Regions from separate parts of the Gallintestinimicrobium sp. genome, predicted to be linked through region 2. Evidence: a T-box and tRNA genes for the amino acid it is inferred to sense, from the RefSeq annotation. Region 2 holds a T-box; the other holds one or more tRNA genes.

Region 1 (8,951 bases), on a different contig from region 2:
TATGCACATCATATCCCATTCCAATTCGCATCTTTTCTTTTCCTCCTGTTTTCGCGTCTTGATCAGCCCTCCGGCTCGATCATCCGGTAGCCGACGCCGATTTCTGTAAAAATATACTCCGGCTGTGCCGGATTTTTCTCAAGCTTACGTCGGATATTCGCCATGTTGACCCGCAGAATCCGGTTATTATTTTCCATGTTTGGTCCCCAGATTTCCCGGATCATAAAATCATAGGTCAGAACCTTTCCCGCATAACGGCTCAAAAGGCTCACCAGCCGAAACTCATTCTGTGTCAGGTTCAGATCTAAGCCGCCCTTATAGGCACGATGTTTATCGTAATCGATCAGCAGGTCTTTCGCCTCAAAAACGCCCGTCATTCCACCTGCCGGTCCCTGATAGCCAGTTCTCGAATGACGGATCGCTGCCCGGATTCTCGCCAGCATTTCCGATGTTCCAAACGGCTTCGTGATATAATCGTCCGCTCCGAGGTCCAGTGCCTCCACCTTGTCCTTTTCATGGCTCCGCGCAGAAATCACAACGACCGGCATGCCCGACCATTTCCGAAGTCTGCTCAAAATTTCCATACCATCTATATCCGGAAGCCCAAGATCCAGAATCACCAGATCCGGACACTGGGATGTAATCAGGCTGTAGCCCTCCTCGCCGGTATCCGCCGAAATGACATCGTAACGGTTCGCTTCCAGAATTGTCCGGAAAAATTTGCGGATGCTTCGGTCATCCTCGATAATCAGAATTCTGTCCCTTACTTCCATTCAGGCTTCCTCCATCCAGTTTTCTTCCTGACAGGGCAGCCAGAACTGGATCCTCGCTCCCCTGTGCGCCGCCATATTTTCCGCCTTCATGTCGCCCTGATGCGCCTGAATAATGCTCATGCAGACCGATAGTCCGATCCCCATGCTCCGTTTTCCATCGCTCGCAGCATGATCGCCGGTCGGAAGCTGTCCTTCGAAAATAATCGGCAAAATCGCCGGATCAATTCCCTTTCCGTTATCCTCCACGCAGAACAGCACCCGTTCCGGCAGTTTTTGAACGGATATTCGTATTTTTGTGGTCGTTTCTCCATGCAGCGCAGAATTTTCCATCAGGTTTACCAAAACCTGCTCCACCAAAATGCCGTCCATCGGAGCCATCACAACCTCCTCTGGCATGCTCGTTTCCACTTCGATCTGTGGAAACTGCTTCTGGAACTTCCCGACCGCCCCGCCTACGATCTCTTCAACGACCTCCCATGTCGTCTGAATCTGCGCACGGTCCCCGTTGATCCGCGTGATCGAAAGCAGGTTTTCCACCATCCGGATCAGCCACTGGGATTCGTCACGGATGCCTTCTAAAAGCTCCACCTTCTCCTGCCGTCCCAGCGCGTCGTAATTGTCTAAAATTCCCGACGCAGATGCCTGAATTGACGTCAGAGGCGTCCGGATATCATGGGACACCGCCCGCAGCAGATTGGCGCGTGTCTTTTCTTTTTCCACTTCCAGACGTATCTGTTCCTGCCATTTAATCTGCGTCGTCAACGCGCTCACCATAACTGCCGTCGCCAGCATCAACACAAAGGTCAGCGGATAGCCAGTAATCGAAAAATTCAACTCAAAGTACGGGTAGGTGAACACATAGTTGACCAAAACTACCGCAGCCATCGCTGACAGGATTCCATAAACATATCCTTCCGTGAACCGCGCCACTATCACGACCGCAAGCACGAACAGCAGCGGCACATGGGTATCCGCCTCTGAAAAATGCTGCAGTGCCAGACATACAATCGTCGCAGCGCCCATAATGCCCACCGTGATCAGGATGTTTCTTAGGATCGTCCGCACTTTTTGTTCCGGGTTCTGTTTTCGTTCTATCATATTCTTTCTCTGCATCAGTGTTCTCCGAATGCCTTTCTCTTCTGTATCTTACCATATCTTTCTGCAAAATGGGGAAAAAAATCCCGCCGGCGGACTTCTCTATCTGCGGCGGGACTGCTTTTTGCAATTTTTTAAGCGTATAAGGATTTTCCATGAACAACCTTTCCGTATATTTTCTGTGCCAGCACCACAACCAGGCTCACGCACAGGTACAGGGTGGGAAGTCCGCCCAGAATTCCCATTACCCCAAGCATAATCGCACCAAAAATCTGACTCATTTTTTCTTTACCCCGCTTTCTGCAGATTCTCTCCGTAACGCTTTTTTGCGTGTCCGGGATTTCAAAAAGCATCATACCAAACCAGCTTTTTTTCTTCCATAGATTCGACACACCCTTAACATCTGCTTAGCTTTCTGCAGGCTTTCTTAGCGGCTTCTGAACAGTCAGTTTCCCGATTATTTTTCTGTACATAAACCGTTCACAAAGTTTTCATCTTTCGGTCAGACTCCTGTCACATTTGACTTGTATGATAAGAGCATAGATAAAGAAAAACTTTTTCTGAAATACTTCTTTTTCATACCAGCCGGCAGGAGCACACCTGCCGGCCCTCCTTTTGTTATTCCATCGACAGTCACATAAAAAAGAATGTGCCTTGGCACATTCTCGCGCCGAGGCGCGGTTGCCTCGGCAACCATCTACCCTTGCGCCGAGTGCGCATCCTCGCGGAGTTTTTTTGTCGTATGGAAACGAAGTTTCCTATACGACAAAAAAGCCGTGTGTCCGGCACAGCATCTTTCGATGCCTGCCAAAACACACGGCTTTTTTATTCATGACAATAGAATGTTCGCGGAGCGTGCATTCTATTGTTGCAGCTGCAGGATAGAGGTTTTCTCTTATTCGCCGCCTTTTTCAAATCATTTCGAAGTTGTTCTCAGTATGAATTATGCTTCAGATTTTCAGTAAAGAATCCCGTATCTTACAGGAAAATGTATTTCAAAATAAACAGCACTGCCAGTACCCACATCAGAGGGGTAATCTTTTTTGCCTTACCAGCTACTGCATTCAGTACAACGAAGGAAATAACGCCGAACGAAATACCTTCAGAAATAGAATACATGAAGGGCATTGCAAAAATGCAGATGAATGCAGGAATTGCTTCCAGCATATCGCTCCAGTTGATCTTCGCTACAGACTGCATCATGAAGAAACCAACAACGATCAGTGCAGGAGCAGTTGCAAAGGAAGGAATTGCAAGGAAGATCGGAGAGAAGAACAGTGCCAGGATGAACAGTAATCCGGAAACAATAGAGGTCAGACCTGTTCTGCCGCCTTCTGCAATACCGGAAGAAGACTCTACGAAAGTAGTGATGGTAGAGGTACCCAGGCATGCACCAACGGTTGTACCTACAGCGTCAGCCATCAGAGCACCCTTGATGCCAGGCAGCTTGCCTTCTTTGTCCAGCATGTTTGCCTTTGTCGCACATCCGATCAGAGTTCCCAGTGTGTCGAAGATATCAACAAACAGGAATGCAAATACTACAACAACAAAGTTCAGAGATGCAATTGCAGAGAAATCCATCTTGAACAGGGTCGGTGCAACAGATGCAGGTGCGGAAATGATGCCGCTGGGGATCAGGCTGTAGAAACCAGCTTCTGCATTCGGAACATACAAGCCTGTCAGCTGACAGATAATACCCAGTACCCATGTGATCAGGATACCCAGCAGGATGTTGCCCTTTACGTTCTTGATCACCAGGAAGGCTGTGATCAGCAGACCAATCAGTGCCAGTACCACGGTAATGCCTTCGGACTGGAAGGTGCCTGCTTTTACAGAGCCATTAAAGGAGAACAGACCTACCAGTGTGGAACCATCCACTACGATATGTGCATTCTGCAGACCAATAAAGGTGATGAACAGACCAATACCAACAGATACTGCAACCTTCAGGCTCGCAGGAATCGCATTAAAGATTGCTTCACGCACATTTGTCAGGGACAGGATAATAAAGATAATACCCTCAACAAATACTGCAGTCAGAGCAACTTCCCAGCTGTAACCCATGCCCAGGACAACCGTATAGGCGAAGTAAGCATTCAGACCCATACCAGCGGAAAGTACGAAGGGCAGGTTAGCAAACAGTGCCATACAGAAAGAGCCGATTGCAGATGCCAGCGCAGTTGCTGTAAAAATAGCACCTGTATCCATTCCGGTTGCGCCGAGGATGCTCGGGTTAACCGCAAGGATATACGCCATGGTCATGAAAGTTGTGAGACCGGCGATGACTTCTGTCTTCACGTCGGTGCCGTGTTCTTTCAGTTTAAAAAAGTTTTCCATCGTTTATCTCCTCCTCATACTGATAACAAACAAGTCCAGTGTAACACAGTTTTCCGGATTTGGCTTTCCCTTTTTCATTTTTTTTTAAATTTTACCGAAAGCTGCATTATCACGTGATCCACATAGTTTCCTCGCGCCATTCGCAAAAGCGCATCTTCGATGCTTTTCGCTGCGCTACAACGCAGCTCCTTTTGCTCATGAATTGGCGCTCTCTTTTCAGCTTTCTGGTTACAGATTCTCATGCAAGCATGGAATCTGTAACCAGAAAGCTGCGAGTAAACTGGTAAAACAAAAACGCTCCGGATTTCTCCGAAGCGTTCCAATCATAGCGAGAGGGGGATTCGAACCCTCGACACTGCGGGTATGAACCGCATGCTCTAGCCAACTGAGCTATCTCGCCATAAAATAAATATGGGGCCTATAGGGCTCGAACCTATGACCCTCTGCTTGTAAGGCAGATGCTCTCCCAGCTGAGCTAAGACCCCATAATTTCTGCTGCAGGTGCATCACCTGCAACCGACTTTGTTAGTATACAAAACAATGCAGAATTTGTCAACAGTTATTTTCAAGTTTTTATTCTGCTGCTTTTTATGGCACGGCTCAGTTCACCGCATCCGTTCGCCCACGTGATTCCCCGAACGTTCACCGCGTCATTGGCGCAGCTCCTTTTGCTTGTGAACTGGTAAAACAAAACGCTCCGGATTTTTCCGAAGCGTTCTACCATAGCGAGAGGGGGATTCGAACCCTCGACACTGCGGGTATGAACCGCATGCTCTAGCCAACTGAGCTATCTCGCCATAAAATAAATATGGGGCCTATAGGGCTCGAACCTATGACCCTCTGCTTGTAAGGCAGATGCTCTCCCAGCTGAGCTAAGACCCCATAATTGTTTGTCGCTCTTCGCGACTGCTTGATTATAATATCAAAGGTTTCTGAAAAAGTCAATGGGTAATTTTATTTTTTTACAGTTCACACGCAGCTTCCCGGGTACAGATTCCATGCTTGCATGAGAATCTGTGCATGGGAAGCTACGAAGGGAGCGCCATTCTATGAGCAAAAGGAGCTGCGTAGCAGCGGAAAGCCTCGCAGAGGCGTTTTTGCGAATGGCGCGGGTGAACTGTAACTTTTCAGCAGTTCACTCGTAGCTTCCCGGGTACAGATTTCATGCTCGCATGAGAATCTGTGCATGGGAAGCTACGAAGGGCAGCACCATCATAATTTCATCCGCATAGCTTCCGTCCGGGAGCTTGAAGGCATTGGGCATTCTGCCGACCTCCTGAAATCCCAGCTTCTGATATAAATGGAGTGCACTGCTGTTGTCCGAAAATACGCCAAGCTCCAGCTGTTCATAGCCAGCCTTGCGCGCCAGATCAATCGCGCCGTTTATGAGCACCGTTCCCAGACCGGTATTCCAGTATTCCTGAACTACTGCAATTCCAAGGCTCGCCCGATGGCGCACCTTAAACCGTTCCCCGATGGGAAATATACCCACATTTCCAACAACACTTCCATCCTGAGTCAGTGCCCCCAGCATAAATGTCTGCTTTGATTCTCTCGTATTCTGCAGAATTTTTCGCTCGTTCTCCAGCGTATAAACCGCTTCCTCCGGAAGACGCATCAGAAAATGGGTCTCCTGTGCTGTTTTCTGTAAGTAAACCAGCATGGCTTCTGCATCTCCAGCATTCAGCTGCCGCACAAAAACCTCTCTTTTGTCCTTTAACACCAGCTTCCTTGCTGTCTCATAATACAGATCTGCTGTCATAGCTTTCCTCATTTCTGTACACATTTTTTGCGCATGTCGAGTTTGTGTCAAGTGCGCAGACACAAATCTCGCGATTGAAAAATTTTATTTTTCAATCTTTTCCTCCTGTCTGTGCTTCTGCTGCATCTTTATATCATGAACTTCGTTCATGATCGGCATTCGCCGTTCGCGATGAGCAAGCTTCGCCTGTTCCCGCTCACTTGCGCTCATTATATCACGAGCCAGCGCTCTGCGCTGCCAGTTCAATCAGACACTTCTGAAATTCTGTCAAAATCTCCCCATAGGGAACTGCCCAGCAGGTGCCGTAGGTATCACCACCGGAAATACTCCCAACCCAAATCCCATTCTGCGTATAAACCGCGCCGCCGCTTGAACCGTAACTCGTTTCCGAATAGAACTGCAGCACATTCTGACCCGGATTGTTCGGATAGATGACGGACAGCTGATCCAGAACGCCGATACAGCTGGCAGAACTCGGGCTGTCCAGAGAGCTCACGGCAACAAGTGCGTCGCCTGTTTTCATTCCAAGCGCGGACGCGTCCGTTCCGGCTGCCGGGGTAATCCCGCCCAGCACTTCCTCCGGCAGCTGGCTGTATTCCACCGTCAGAAATCCTGTGTCTGTCTCGGTGCTGCGATACAGCACAGCAGCGCTGCATCTTGTTCCGTCCGGCAGAATCACTTCTGTATGGTTATGTTTTAAGCAATGCGCTGCTGTCGCAATATAAATTCTGCTGCCGTCCATCACCAGCACCACGCCGCTTCCGTCCGACCGGCGGATCAGTCCGAGTTCATCTACATCACTGTAATTGATCACGGATACGTTATGAGATTTCGTCATGACGCCGACCACATCTGCGACTGGCTGCAGCGCTTTGGAAACCGTCTGTACCTGCTCCTGTGAGGTGAGCCGATGCAGGTTCGCCGCTTTCGTCCCATATGCCGGCGCACCGTAGTCAGAGGTTTCTGTACTTTCCGCCTGCGCTGCAGGCTCTGCCGCTGCTGCCGTCATCGGTACAGAGCTTATCATCATCGAAATTGTAAGCAGCAAACCCGCCGCTGTTTTCCAGACGTTCGTTTTCTGAATCATGAAAAGAAACCCTCCCCATTCTGCAGGAGTCTTGCCCAAGGCAATCGTATACCAGGCATCCGGTTCTGCCCTCCTGCAAAATCTGACCAAACTACTTCTTTTTCCCAATTGTCCTCTCTGCTGCCCTGCCTGTCAAGAAAAATTTGCTCTGTTGTGTTCCCATCCCGGCGAATTTGTTCCGGGCACTGCGTTCTTTCTTAAACTATCGCTTATTTTTGTTCGTCGAAGTCCACCAACAAATTGCTATTCAAGTTGAAAAATTTTTTAATTCCGCTATACTTACTGTTAGAAAATAGCTTATTTTATAACGAAAGAGGACATTTCATGCATACATCCAGAAAAAATCTATTCCTTTATCTTCCGATCCTGATTTTATTCCTGGCGTCGTTTATCTGGGTTTTGAAAGCGCCGGATCATTTTTCGTGGTCGGCGGATCTTTATCTGAGAAACGATGACACATCCGTCCTGTCCCAGCTTTTTTACAGCGACAATGACGAACTTTCGCAGGACAACTCCACTGATGGAACCCGGGACGGTAACATCGTCACCTTTTCCGGTCTGCCCGATCTGCGTAGTCTTACCTTATTTCGGTTTGACCCGACGAATACCCAGGAATCCTATCGCGTCACACACGTCGGCTTTTTTCTAAACGGAGAAGCTTTTTTCACAATGAATGCCGCCGATCTGGAAGCCCAGGCTTTCCCCGTCAACGCCTCCTGGCAGTTAAACGGGGAAGAGCTCGTTTTCACACCGCAAAATCCCGACAGCAGCTTTTTGCTTTCTGCTGACAGTATCCGGGAGGCTGCCGAAAATGCGGCTGCAAAGCTCCACGTTTTATATGTGCGCCAGCGCTTTTTCCTTGCCCTGTCCATCGCGCTGCTGCTCTGTGTGCTTTTATTTTTCCGCAATGGTATCGCTTCTTATCTGAAAACGTTGTTCCTGCCGGACAGCTCCGGGCACTTTGACTGGTTTGCCCTCATCAGCACGGCGGTGATTGCAGGTGCACTGCTCGTCGTCTGTATCATCGGTTTGTTTTCTGCCCTCGGTCTGCATCCCGACGAATGGGACGTCAAAGCCTGTCTGGATTACGGCATGACGCACTTTCTGCCGCCCGATATGCGGGATCCCGCTGTTGCTCAGACCTATAGCGGCTACGGTTACACCAAGCTGGAAAATTACACCTGGTACTTTTATCTTGCCGGAAAGATCGCCCTGCTTTTTAAAACGATGTTCTGCAGCCTTGCCTACTACCGCGTTCCGAACCTTTTGCTGTTTGCTGCCCTCGCCTTCTATTTTGTCCGGAATATCCGTCAGAAAAACTGGCTCATGGTCGCACTCGGAATCTGCGTCCAGTCCTGGTACATTTTTTCCTATACGACGGCAGATGCGCTGGATTTTACCATCGCTTTCGCGATCACCTGCCTGCTGTGCAACCCGCAGAGTCTGCTTTATCGCACCGTAGAAAAGAAAAAATTATGCCGGAGAGATATTCCTGCTTTTCTTCTTTTAGGGCTTTTGTTTGGCAACATCGCCCTCGGAAAGCAGTGCTATCTCGCGATTCTGGCGCTGTCCTTCTTCGTCCTTTTGCTGCGGCTGATCTGGCAGAAAGACCCCTTACAGAAAAAAGTGCTCTGGCGTAATTATCTGATTATTGTGGGCGTTTTTCTCGCCGTCTTTGCATTCCGGGCTGGCTTTGACATCGCGCACTACGGTACGGAAAAATCCCAGGTCAAGGAAGCGGTCGCCATCCAGTACGCCGACTACGACAAAAATCCGTCTACCCCGACCGAAGAGCTGAACCCGTCCTGGCATATGTACAGCCGCGGCTATACGCTTTCTGACGTCTTTGCCGAAAACCCGGACTGGTTTGCCATGAGCTACAAGAGCTTTTGCGGAC
Region 2 (8,951 bases):
GCGAATCCCGATGTCGTTATGAAACGCCATGATCGTAAACGCTGCGCCAAAAAAGCAGATGCAGCAGACAAAGACGATTTTGCACACCTGCCAGAAGCCCGGATAACGACTGACTTTTACCTGCTCCACCACCGTTTCCGGCGCGCCGATGCTTTCCACCTCCAGATTCGGATTGTCCTGCTGCAAAAGCGAAATCACAAAAAGCGCGCTAACCACCCGGCGCCCCTTATCTTTTTCCTCAAATCGGAAAACAGGAAGCGTTCTGCATCGATTCTGCACGCTTTGCGTTTTACAATATAATTTTCCAAGATCGCTGATATGCACGCTTTCACCGGACAGCTCTGCGTTTTGCTCAAGCTTTAAATACAGCACTTCTTTCGGCATCTGTATGTTCCTCCTGTTTCACACAGTATGCACCCGGGCAAAAAAAGTTATGCAGATCAGACGTTTTTTCTTTTTCGGGCTGTCTGCAAAAATCGTACCATCTGCCGCCAGCTGGTTCTACGCACTGCCCTGCTGCCATCGCTGCCGCCGAGCGCTTTCTACAGCTATGCAGTCCTCATCGCTGTCCTACACCCCCGACCGCTCTCGCATGCGGATCAGGATTTTCTTTTCCATCCGGCTAACCTGCACCTGGCTGATACCGAGTTTTTTGGCGATCTGGGCCTGCGTCTGATCCTCGTAGTAGCGCAGCCGGATCAGGATTTTTTCCTGTTCGGGAAGCTCGTCTATAAGCTGTTTTAACAGCATCCGGTCTACCAGCCGGTTCTTTTCTGCGTCCTCCCAGGTGTTGTCTGCAGACCGTGCCGCAAGCTGATCCATCAGCGCGATCTCTTTCCCATCCCCCTCATAGACCGGCTTTGACAGCGATTCAACCTCCCCGGCTGCAGCGACCGCCATGACCGCGTCTTCATAGGCGATTCCTGTTTTTTCACACAGCTCGCGCAGCGTCGGGTCGCGTCCCTCCTGCGTCTGAATGCGCGCAGCCTCCTGCCGCAGCTTATAATTCGCATCCTTTAATGACCGGCTGACCTTGACCGGTCCATCATCGCGCAGAAAACGCCGGATCTCTCCTGCAATCAGAGGAACCGCATATGTAGAAAATTTGACATCGTAGCTTAAATCAAAATGATCAATCGCTTTCATCAGTCCGATCGTTCCGGTCTGGAACAGATCCTCTACCTCGTATCCCCGCCCTGCAAACCGTTTCACAATATGGTGAACTAGTCCCAGATTTTCTTCTATCAGTATTTTTCTGGCAGACGCATCTCCTGCCTGCGCCTTTTCGATCAATACTGATATTTCCATGTGCTACTCCTCTTCTTGATCCGGATCACTGACCCACGGCGCATTTCCCAGTTTTTTTTCCATAATCACACGCGTCCCCTTCCCCACGGTCGATTCCACCTCCAGGCAGTCCATAAACGCTTCCATAAAAGAAAATCCCATACCGGAACGTTCCAGATCCGGGCGCGTCGTGAACATCGGCTCCATCGCCTGTTCCACATTTTCGATCCCGCAGCCCTGATCGGTGATTTCCATTTTCAAAAGATCCTTTTCCAGCACACAGGAAATTTCAATCGTTCCTCCCTGCTCCTTATATCCGTGGATGACTGCGTTTGTAACTGCCTCCGAAACGGCAGTTTTGACGTCCTCGATCTCCTCCAGTGTCGGATTTAAGGGCGTCAAAAACGCCGCTACAGCAACCCTCGCAAAGCCTTCGTTTTCCGGCAGGGCTTCAAATTCCACTTTCATGTTATTCATGCTTTCCTCTCATTTCTGCGCACGCTTTTTGCGCATGCCGAGTTTGTGTCAAGTGCGCGCAGACACAAATCTCGCGATTGAAAAATTTTATTCATGACAATAGAATGCTCGCAGAGCGTACATTCTATTGTTTTTCAATCTTTTCTTCCTGATCTATCATCTCCACGATATCGCCGATGCCCGACATTTCCAAAATTTTCCGGATGCGCCGGTTGGCGTGAATTACATACACCTTGCCTCCAAAACAGGAAATCTTGCGGTAACGCCCCGCCAGTACGCCGATGCCGGAGCTGTCCATAAATTTTGTGTCGGAAAAATCAAACACGATGTGGCTGACGCTGTTGTCCAACATCATGTGATCCGCCCTCCTGCAGATCACGCTGCAACTGTGGTGGTCGATTTCTTCCGGCAGGCGGATCATCAGATAGTGATCGATAATTTTATAATCCTCTTCCATGCTACTCTCCTTTTTCTATATAAATTTCGTGCAGGCACAAACGGCTTGGGGACCTTAACCGTGAAATAGCTATCCCCGAATTGCCGCACGGCAATCTGCAAACATTCTGAATCCGTAGATAGCAAAAAAAGGACAAAAAGCTATTGTGCTTTTCATCCTCTTTTGTAAAATCCTTTTTAAATTGTCGCCTTTTAATTGTCCAGCTGATCCAGCGCGCGCTGGGACTGGGTTGCTTTTTCCGTGTTCGGGAACAGTTCAATTACCTTCTGGTAGGTTTCCTTCGCCTGGCGCTTGTTGCCGTTGTCGCGATAGGAATTTGCCAGCGCATAAAGCGCTTCACTGTTCGTCTCATCATAGGAAACCGCTTTCGTCAGGTTTTCAATCGCCGTCTCATAATCCCCGGAACGATATGCCTTGTAGCCGGTGTCATAATAGTTCGCTGCAAGGTCTGTGCCAGTGTCCTGCAAAAGCTGTTGATAGAGCTTACGCGCCGCCTCGGAGGTGTCGCTGCTCTCCATCGCATCGCGGCTGATCTTGTCCACCGCTTCGGAAAGTGCTTCGATATCGTCCGGCGTCTCCATATAGACACTTGCTGCATTCAACAGCGCTTCTACCGCGCTCATGCTGCCGTCCGCGCCGGACAGCTTGCCGTTCTGCGCCGTCAGCTCGTCATTTTCCTTAGTCAGCGTCTCTATCTGCTGATTTAAGCTGGAAATCTCTGCATTTTTGCGGTCGGCTTCTTCCCCGACTGCTGTCAGCTTATTGTTTAACTCCGTCTGTGCGATCTGTACCCGCGCAGGCAGGATCAAAAACCAGGATACCGCTACACCGACCGCAAGACCTGCGAGCGTTCCCCACAGCCACCCGAAGCTCTTTTTCGGTTCTATCTGGCTGATCGGCTGAATAATCGTCTCATTGCCGCTCTGGTATTTGACGACTTCCTCGCCCTTTCCCTGTTTGCGGACAAATTTCCCGTCATCATCGGTTTTTAACGCAATGTCCACTTCATGCATATACCGAAGCGCCGTCGTATTCGCGCAGTCGATCCGCAGGCAGCGGGTCAGCTCCTTGCGCGCTTTCTCCCAGTCCGCCGCATCCATGTACAAAAGCGCCAAAAGCAGATGTGCCTGTACAAAATTCGGATGGTCGGAAAGCACCTTTTTCAACTGAATCCGCGCCAAATCCTTGCTGTCCTGATAACAGTAGTTGAGCGCCTGATTATATTTCCGGCTCATCTGTGCAAACTCTTCCAGCTGCGTCGGGCTCTTCTGTACGGCGTTGATGTAATCATCCGCGATATTTTTCTCCGGGCGGAGGTTTTTGCTGATGACCCATTCACTCAGCGCCGGAACGGTCTCGCCCATTTCAAAATAAATCAATCCCAGGAGGTTTCTCGCCTCGATATGATATTTGTTGAATTTCAACGACAGCTTCAGACTCTCGATCGCACCGGAAAGATCCCGGACACCGGCTTTATCCAGACCGTCATTATAATAATAATTGGAAATGCTCAGAAGCTTCTTATATCTCGAAACATCTGCCCCGCAGTTCGTGCAGAAATTCTTTTCTGTCAGATCTGCTCCACAATTATAGCACTGCATATATTTGCTCCTTTACTCTTTCTTCCCGGCGGCATCGGCCATTTCTTTTTCCTGCTCTTTGACCATGTCTACCAGAATATCCGTAAAGTCTGTCATATTGTGGTTTATAATCACATCCTCCGCCTCATCGATTTCAAGGCTGGGATGGAACTTTTTCAATTCTTCTTCAAAGTTGATCATGCGCATCCTCCCGCTTATCTGCTCTTATCCTCATGGATTCAATACCATTATAATACGCAGGGCACACAAAAAAATCAATCTAATTTTTCCGGAAATTCAGGAAAGCACTTCGCATTTTCGCGTTTTTCCGTCAGAAACTGCGGACATGCTGCAATCCCGTCCGGTTTAGAGGAATGCAGCGTTGCATGAACAAAAACAGAGCGGCTCTGCTTTTGTTACAAAACCGCCCTGCACTTTCCTATTAATAAAAAACTTAATAAGAAAACCATATTTCGCTGAAAGCATGCATCTTCCCGCTTACTTGCACAGCTGACCTAACCGTTCTTTTACCTGTTCCATCATCTGCGTGTATTTTTCCAGCTTGCCGCGCTCTTCTGCGATCTTGCTTTCCGGTGCCTTGCTCATGAAACGCTCATTGTGCAGCATGCCATTTACTCTGGAAAGCTCGCCCTCGAGGCGCTTCTCTTCTTTTTCCAGACGCTCGATCTCTTTTGCAAGATCAACCAGCTCTGCAAATGGAATATAAAGGGTTGCGTTCGGGATCACAACGGATACCGCGTCCTCTGCGATACCTGTCTTGTCCGCCTGACAGGTCACATCGGATGCGCTCGCCAGGGATGCAAAGAACAGCTTGCCCTCCTCGAAGGTATTTTGCAGCTCTTTCTGGTCGCTTACCACATAAACATGGGCTTTTCTGGAAGGCGGAACGTTCATGCTGGTACGGACGTTGCGGACGCCGCGGACAGCTTCCTTGAGGATTTCAATCTCCTGCTCTTCTTTCTCGAAGTGTCTCTCTTGCTGATAAACCGGCCAGGAGGAAATCATGATGGATTCCTCTTCGGACTGCAGGGTGCAGAAGATTTCTTCGGTAATAAAAGGCATATACGGATGCAGAAGTTTTAAAGCGTCGATCAGGACAGTTTTTAACGTCCACAGTGCAGCGTTCTGGCTGTCGGCATCGTCCGTCGCATACAGACGGGGTTTTACCATCTCGATATACCAGTCGCAGAATTCATCCCAGATAAAGTCATAAACCTTCTGTACGGCAACACCCAGCTCGAAGTTTTCCATGTTGTCGGTCACTTCTTTTACGACGTTATTCAAACGGGAGAGAATCCACTTATCGGCAGGCTCCAGATGCGCAGACGCATCCGCAGGAACTTCTTTGCCTTCCATATTCATCAGGATGAAACGGGATGCGTTCCATACCTTGTTTGCAAAGTTTCTGTTCGCTTCTACACGCTCCATGTAGAAACGCATGTCGTTGCCGGGCGCATTGCCGGTGATCAGCGTCAGGCGCAGTGCGTCCGCACCGTATTTGTCGATGATTTCCAGCGGATCGATACCGTTTCCGAGGGATTTGCTCATCTTGCGTCCCTGAGAGTCTCTTACAAGTCCGTGGAACAGTACTGTTTTAAACGGCTTTTCGCCCATCTGCTCATATCCGGAGAAAATCATACGGATAACCCAGAAGAAAATGATATCGTAACCAGTTACAAGCACATCAGTCGGATAGAAATATTCCAGCTCCTTCGTCTTTTCCGGCCAACCGAGAGTGGAGAAGGGCCACAGCGCGGATGAAAACCAGGTATCCAGCGTATCGGGATCCTGTGTAAAATGTGTGCCGCCGCACTTCGGGCAAACAGTCGGCTCGGTGCGCGCTACCACGGTTTCGCCGCAGGAATCGCAGTAATAAGCCGGAATTCTGTGTCCCCACCACAGCTGTCTGGAAATACACCAGTCTTTGATGTTGTCCGTCCAGTTGAAGTAAGTCTTTTCCATGCGCTCCGGAATCAGACGGATTTCCTTATCCTGAACTGCTTTTACTGCGGGCTTGATCAGCTCGTCCATCTTTACAAACCACTGCTTTTTGATCATAGGCTCGATAGTCGTGCCGCAGCGGTCATGGGTGCCTACATTATGGCTGTAGTCTTCGATCCGGACTAACAGACCCATATCATCTAATTCCTTCACAATGGCTTTTCTCGCTTCATAGCGATCCATGCCTTCGAACTTACCGCCGTTTTCATTGATGGTTGCATCATCATTTAAGATATTAATCTGCTCCAGGTTATGACGTTTTCCTACCTCAAAGTCATTCGGGTCATGTGCCGGAGTGATCTTTACAACGCCGGTACCAAATTCCATATCTACATAGGAATCCGCAACGATCGGAATCTGACGGTTTACAATCGGCAGCAGAACCTTTCTGCCAACCAGATGCTGATAACGCTCGTCGGACGGGTTAACTGCAACCGCACTGTCGCCCAGCATGGTTTCCGGACGGGTGGTCGCAAATTCCAGAAATTCTGTCGTGCTTACCTCTCCGTTTTCATCGATCAGCGGATATTTGATATGCCAGAAATGACCAGCCTGTTCTTCGTATACAACCTCTGCATCAGAAATAGAAGTTTTGCAGACAGGACACCAGTTGCCGATTCTGTTTCCTTTATAAATCCAGCCTTTTTCGTGCATGCGGCAGAATACTTCTGTAACAGCCTGATTGCTGCCTTCGTCCATCGTGAAACGGAGTCTGTCCCAGTCACAGGAGGATCCCAGCTTCTTTAACTGATTGATGATTCTCCCACCGTATTCCTCTTTCCATTCCCAGGCGCGCTTTAAAAATCCTTCTCTGCCGAGGTCACGCTTATCGATGCCTTCTTTTTTGAGGGTCTCGATAATTTTAACCTCTGTTGCAATGCTTGCATGGTCTGTTCCGGGCTGCCAGAGCGCATTATATCCCTGCATTCTCTTAAAACGGATCAGAATATCCTGCATGGTATTGTCCAGCGCGTGCCCCATATGCAGCTGTCCTGTGATATTCGGGGGCGGAATGACGATGGTAAACGGTTTCTTGCTCTCGTCTACTTCCGCATGAAAATATTTCTTATCCAGCCATTTCTGGTACAGACGATCCTCAATGCCATGGGGATCATAGGTTTTTGCCAGTTCCTTGCTCATTGTTTCCTCCATTTTCATTTTTGCCGCTATAGGGCTTTGGGACGCCGAGAGAAAAAATCAGAAATCCTGCGAATGAAAAAGAATGTGCCTTGGCACATTCTCGCGCCGAGGCGCGGTTGCTTCGGCAACCATCTACCCTTGCGCCGAGTGCGCATCCTCGCGGAGCTTTTTTTATCTTATGGAAACGAAGTTTCCTATACGATAAAAAAACGCCCTTCGACAGAAAACTCTGTCAAAGGGCGTCTGAATCCAAACGCGGTACCACCTTTGTTTTCCGGAAAAACTGATCTGCTGCAGAGACTGCGCCGCCAGCTGTTTCGGAATCTTGTCGCGGTCATTCCTCTAGAACCGCTGTCCGATAACGGGGACTACCGTGAAAGCTTACCACGCAGCTGCGCATTCAGCTCTCCGATTCCAAAGCCACATTCCGTTCTCCTTTGCTCAGGTCTCCTTTCAGCGATCCGGGACCCTCTCTGTCAGCCGGGTAAACGTACTCTTCTTCTTCCTCATCTTTGTCCGTGTACTATGTACACTATAGGGAAGAATTAAATTTTTGTCAAGAATATTTATTGCAATTGCAATAAATTTGCGTCGTGCTATAATGAGTGCTAGTGAGTGGGAGTAGTCCCTATCTGCTCCTTACACACGACGAATAACAAGTTCAAAAGATGAGGCTAACATGAAAATTATTATTATTGGCTGCGGCAAGGTCGGCCTGACACTGGCGGAACTGCTTTCCGCTGAAAAACACGATGTCGTACTGATAGATGAATCCTCCCAGAAGCTCTCCTCCATCCCGGAAGAGCTGGATGCTCTGCGCATTCTTGGAAACGGTGCCAGCGTCAATATCCAGCAGGAGGCGGGCGTTGAAGAAGCCGATCTGTTAATTGCAGTGACCGGTTCCGACGAATTAAACCTGCTCTGCTGCCTGATTGCCAAAAAGGCGGGCAACTGCCATACCATTGCCCGCGTCCGCAATCCGATTTATAATAAGGAAATCGGATTCATCAAGGAAAAGCTCGGCATCTCCATGATTATCAATCCAGAGCTGACCGCCGCAACGGAAATTTCCCGTCTGCTGCGTTTTCCCTCCGCGATCAAGATCGACACCTTTGCAAAAGGACGCGTGGAGCTGTTAAAATTCCGCATCAAACCGGAGTTTCACTTAAATAACATGCCGGTCAGCCAGATCGGCTCCCATACAAACAGCGACATTTTAATCTGCGCCGTAGAGCGCGGCGACTTGATCGCGATCCCGGATGGTAATTTTATCCTGCGGGACAACGATCTCTTGTCCATCATCGCTTCCCCGCAGAATGCCTCCACCTTTTTCAAACACATCGGCTTTAAAACCGGTCAGGTCAAAAACGCGATGATCGTCGGCGGCGGAAAGCTCGGCTATTACACAGCAAGCCTCCTGCAGGCGATGAATATCAACGTCCGCATCGTGGAAAACAACCGTGACCGCTGCGAACAGCTGAGCGTGCTTTTACCTGATTCCACCATCATCTATGGAGACGGAACGGACAAGCAGCTGCTGTTGGAAGAAGGTCTTTCCGAAGCGGAATCCTTTTTGACCTTAACCGGTCTGGATGAGGAGAATATCCTGCTTTCTCTGTTCGCCAAGGCAAACTCCAACGCAAAACTCATCACAAAGGTGACAAAAATCGCCTTTACCGAGATTATCAACAACCTCGATATCGGCAGCGTCATTTATCCTAAGCATCTGACGGCAGACTATATTTTACAGTATGTCCGCGCGATGTCCAATTCCATCGGCAGTAACGTCGAGACGCTGTATCAAATTCTGGACGGACGCGCAGAGGCGCTGGAATTTGCCATCCATGATACCTCTGCCGTCACGGATATTCCGCTGGCAGAGCTGAAATTAAAATCCAACCTGCTGATCGGCAGCATCAACCGAAAGGGTAAAACCTGGATTCCCCGTGGTCAGGATACGATCCAGGTCGGTGACACTGTCATCATCG

What was found. A T-box is a leader RNA that pairs with one kind of tRNA and senses whether it is charged. The one in region 2 lies ahead of ACLTOQ_RS13865 (valine--tRNA ligase), so its partner is inferred to be a tRNA-Val.
Region 1: it has a tRNA-Val gene. The T-box ahead of ACLTOQ_RS13865 (valine--tRNA ligase) is inferred to sense a tRNA for this amino acid. The anticodon was not compared.

The regions. Positions count from the first base shown of each region.
Region 1 is NZ_JBKVPW010000001.1:126,615-135,565, forward strand. It holds gene ispF (2-C-methyl-D-erythritol 2,4-cyclodiphosphate synthase) at 1-31, opposite strand, end outside; gene ACLTOQ_RS00525 (response regulator) at 63-773, opposite strand; gene ACLTOQ_RS00530 (DUF4118 domain-containing protein) at 774-1,886, opposite strand; gene ACLTOQ_RS00535 (hypothetical protein) at 2,003-2,260, opposite strand; gene ACLTOQ_RS00540 (NCS2 family permease) at 2,847-4,205, opposite strand; tRNA gene ACLTOQ_RS00545 (tRNA-Met) at 4,532-4,605, opposite strand; tRNA gene ACLTOQ_RS00550 (tRNA-Val) at 4,618-4,690, opposite strand; tRNA gene ACLTOQ_RS00555 (tRNA-Met) at 4,929-5,002, opposite strand; tRNA gene ACLTOQ_RS00560 (tRNA-Val) at 5,015-5,087, opposite strand; gene ACLTOQ_RS00565 (GNAT family N-acetyltransferase) at 5,368-5,967, opposite strand; gene ACLTOQ_RS00570 (S1 family peptidase) at 6,182-7,054, opposite strand; gene ACLTOQ_RS00575 (DUF2142 domain-containing protein) at 7,379-8,951, shown strand, end outside.
Region 2 is NZ_JBKVPW010000018.1:25,778-34,728, reverse strand. It holds gene ACLTOQ_RS13895 (stage V sporulation protein AA) at 1-384, opposite strand, end outside; gene ACLTOQ_RS13890 (SigB/SigF/SigG family RNA polymerase sigma factor) at 571-1,308, opposite strand; gene spoIIAB (anti-sigma F factor) at 1,312-1,764, opposite strand; gene ACLTOQ_RS13880 (anti-sigma factor antagonist) at 1,889-2,221, opposite strand; gene ACLTOQ_RS13875 (tetratricopeptide repeat protein) at 2,413-3,822, opposite strand; gene ACLTOQ_RS13870 (hypothetical protein) at 3,835-4,002, opposite strand; gene ACLTOQ_RS13865 (valine--tRNA ligase) at 4,300-6,963, opposite strand; T-box leader at 7,196-7,479, opposite strand; gene trkA (Trk system potassium transporter TrkA) at 7,643-8,951, shown strand, end outside.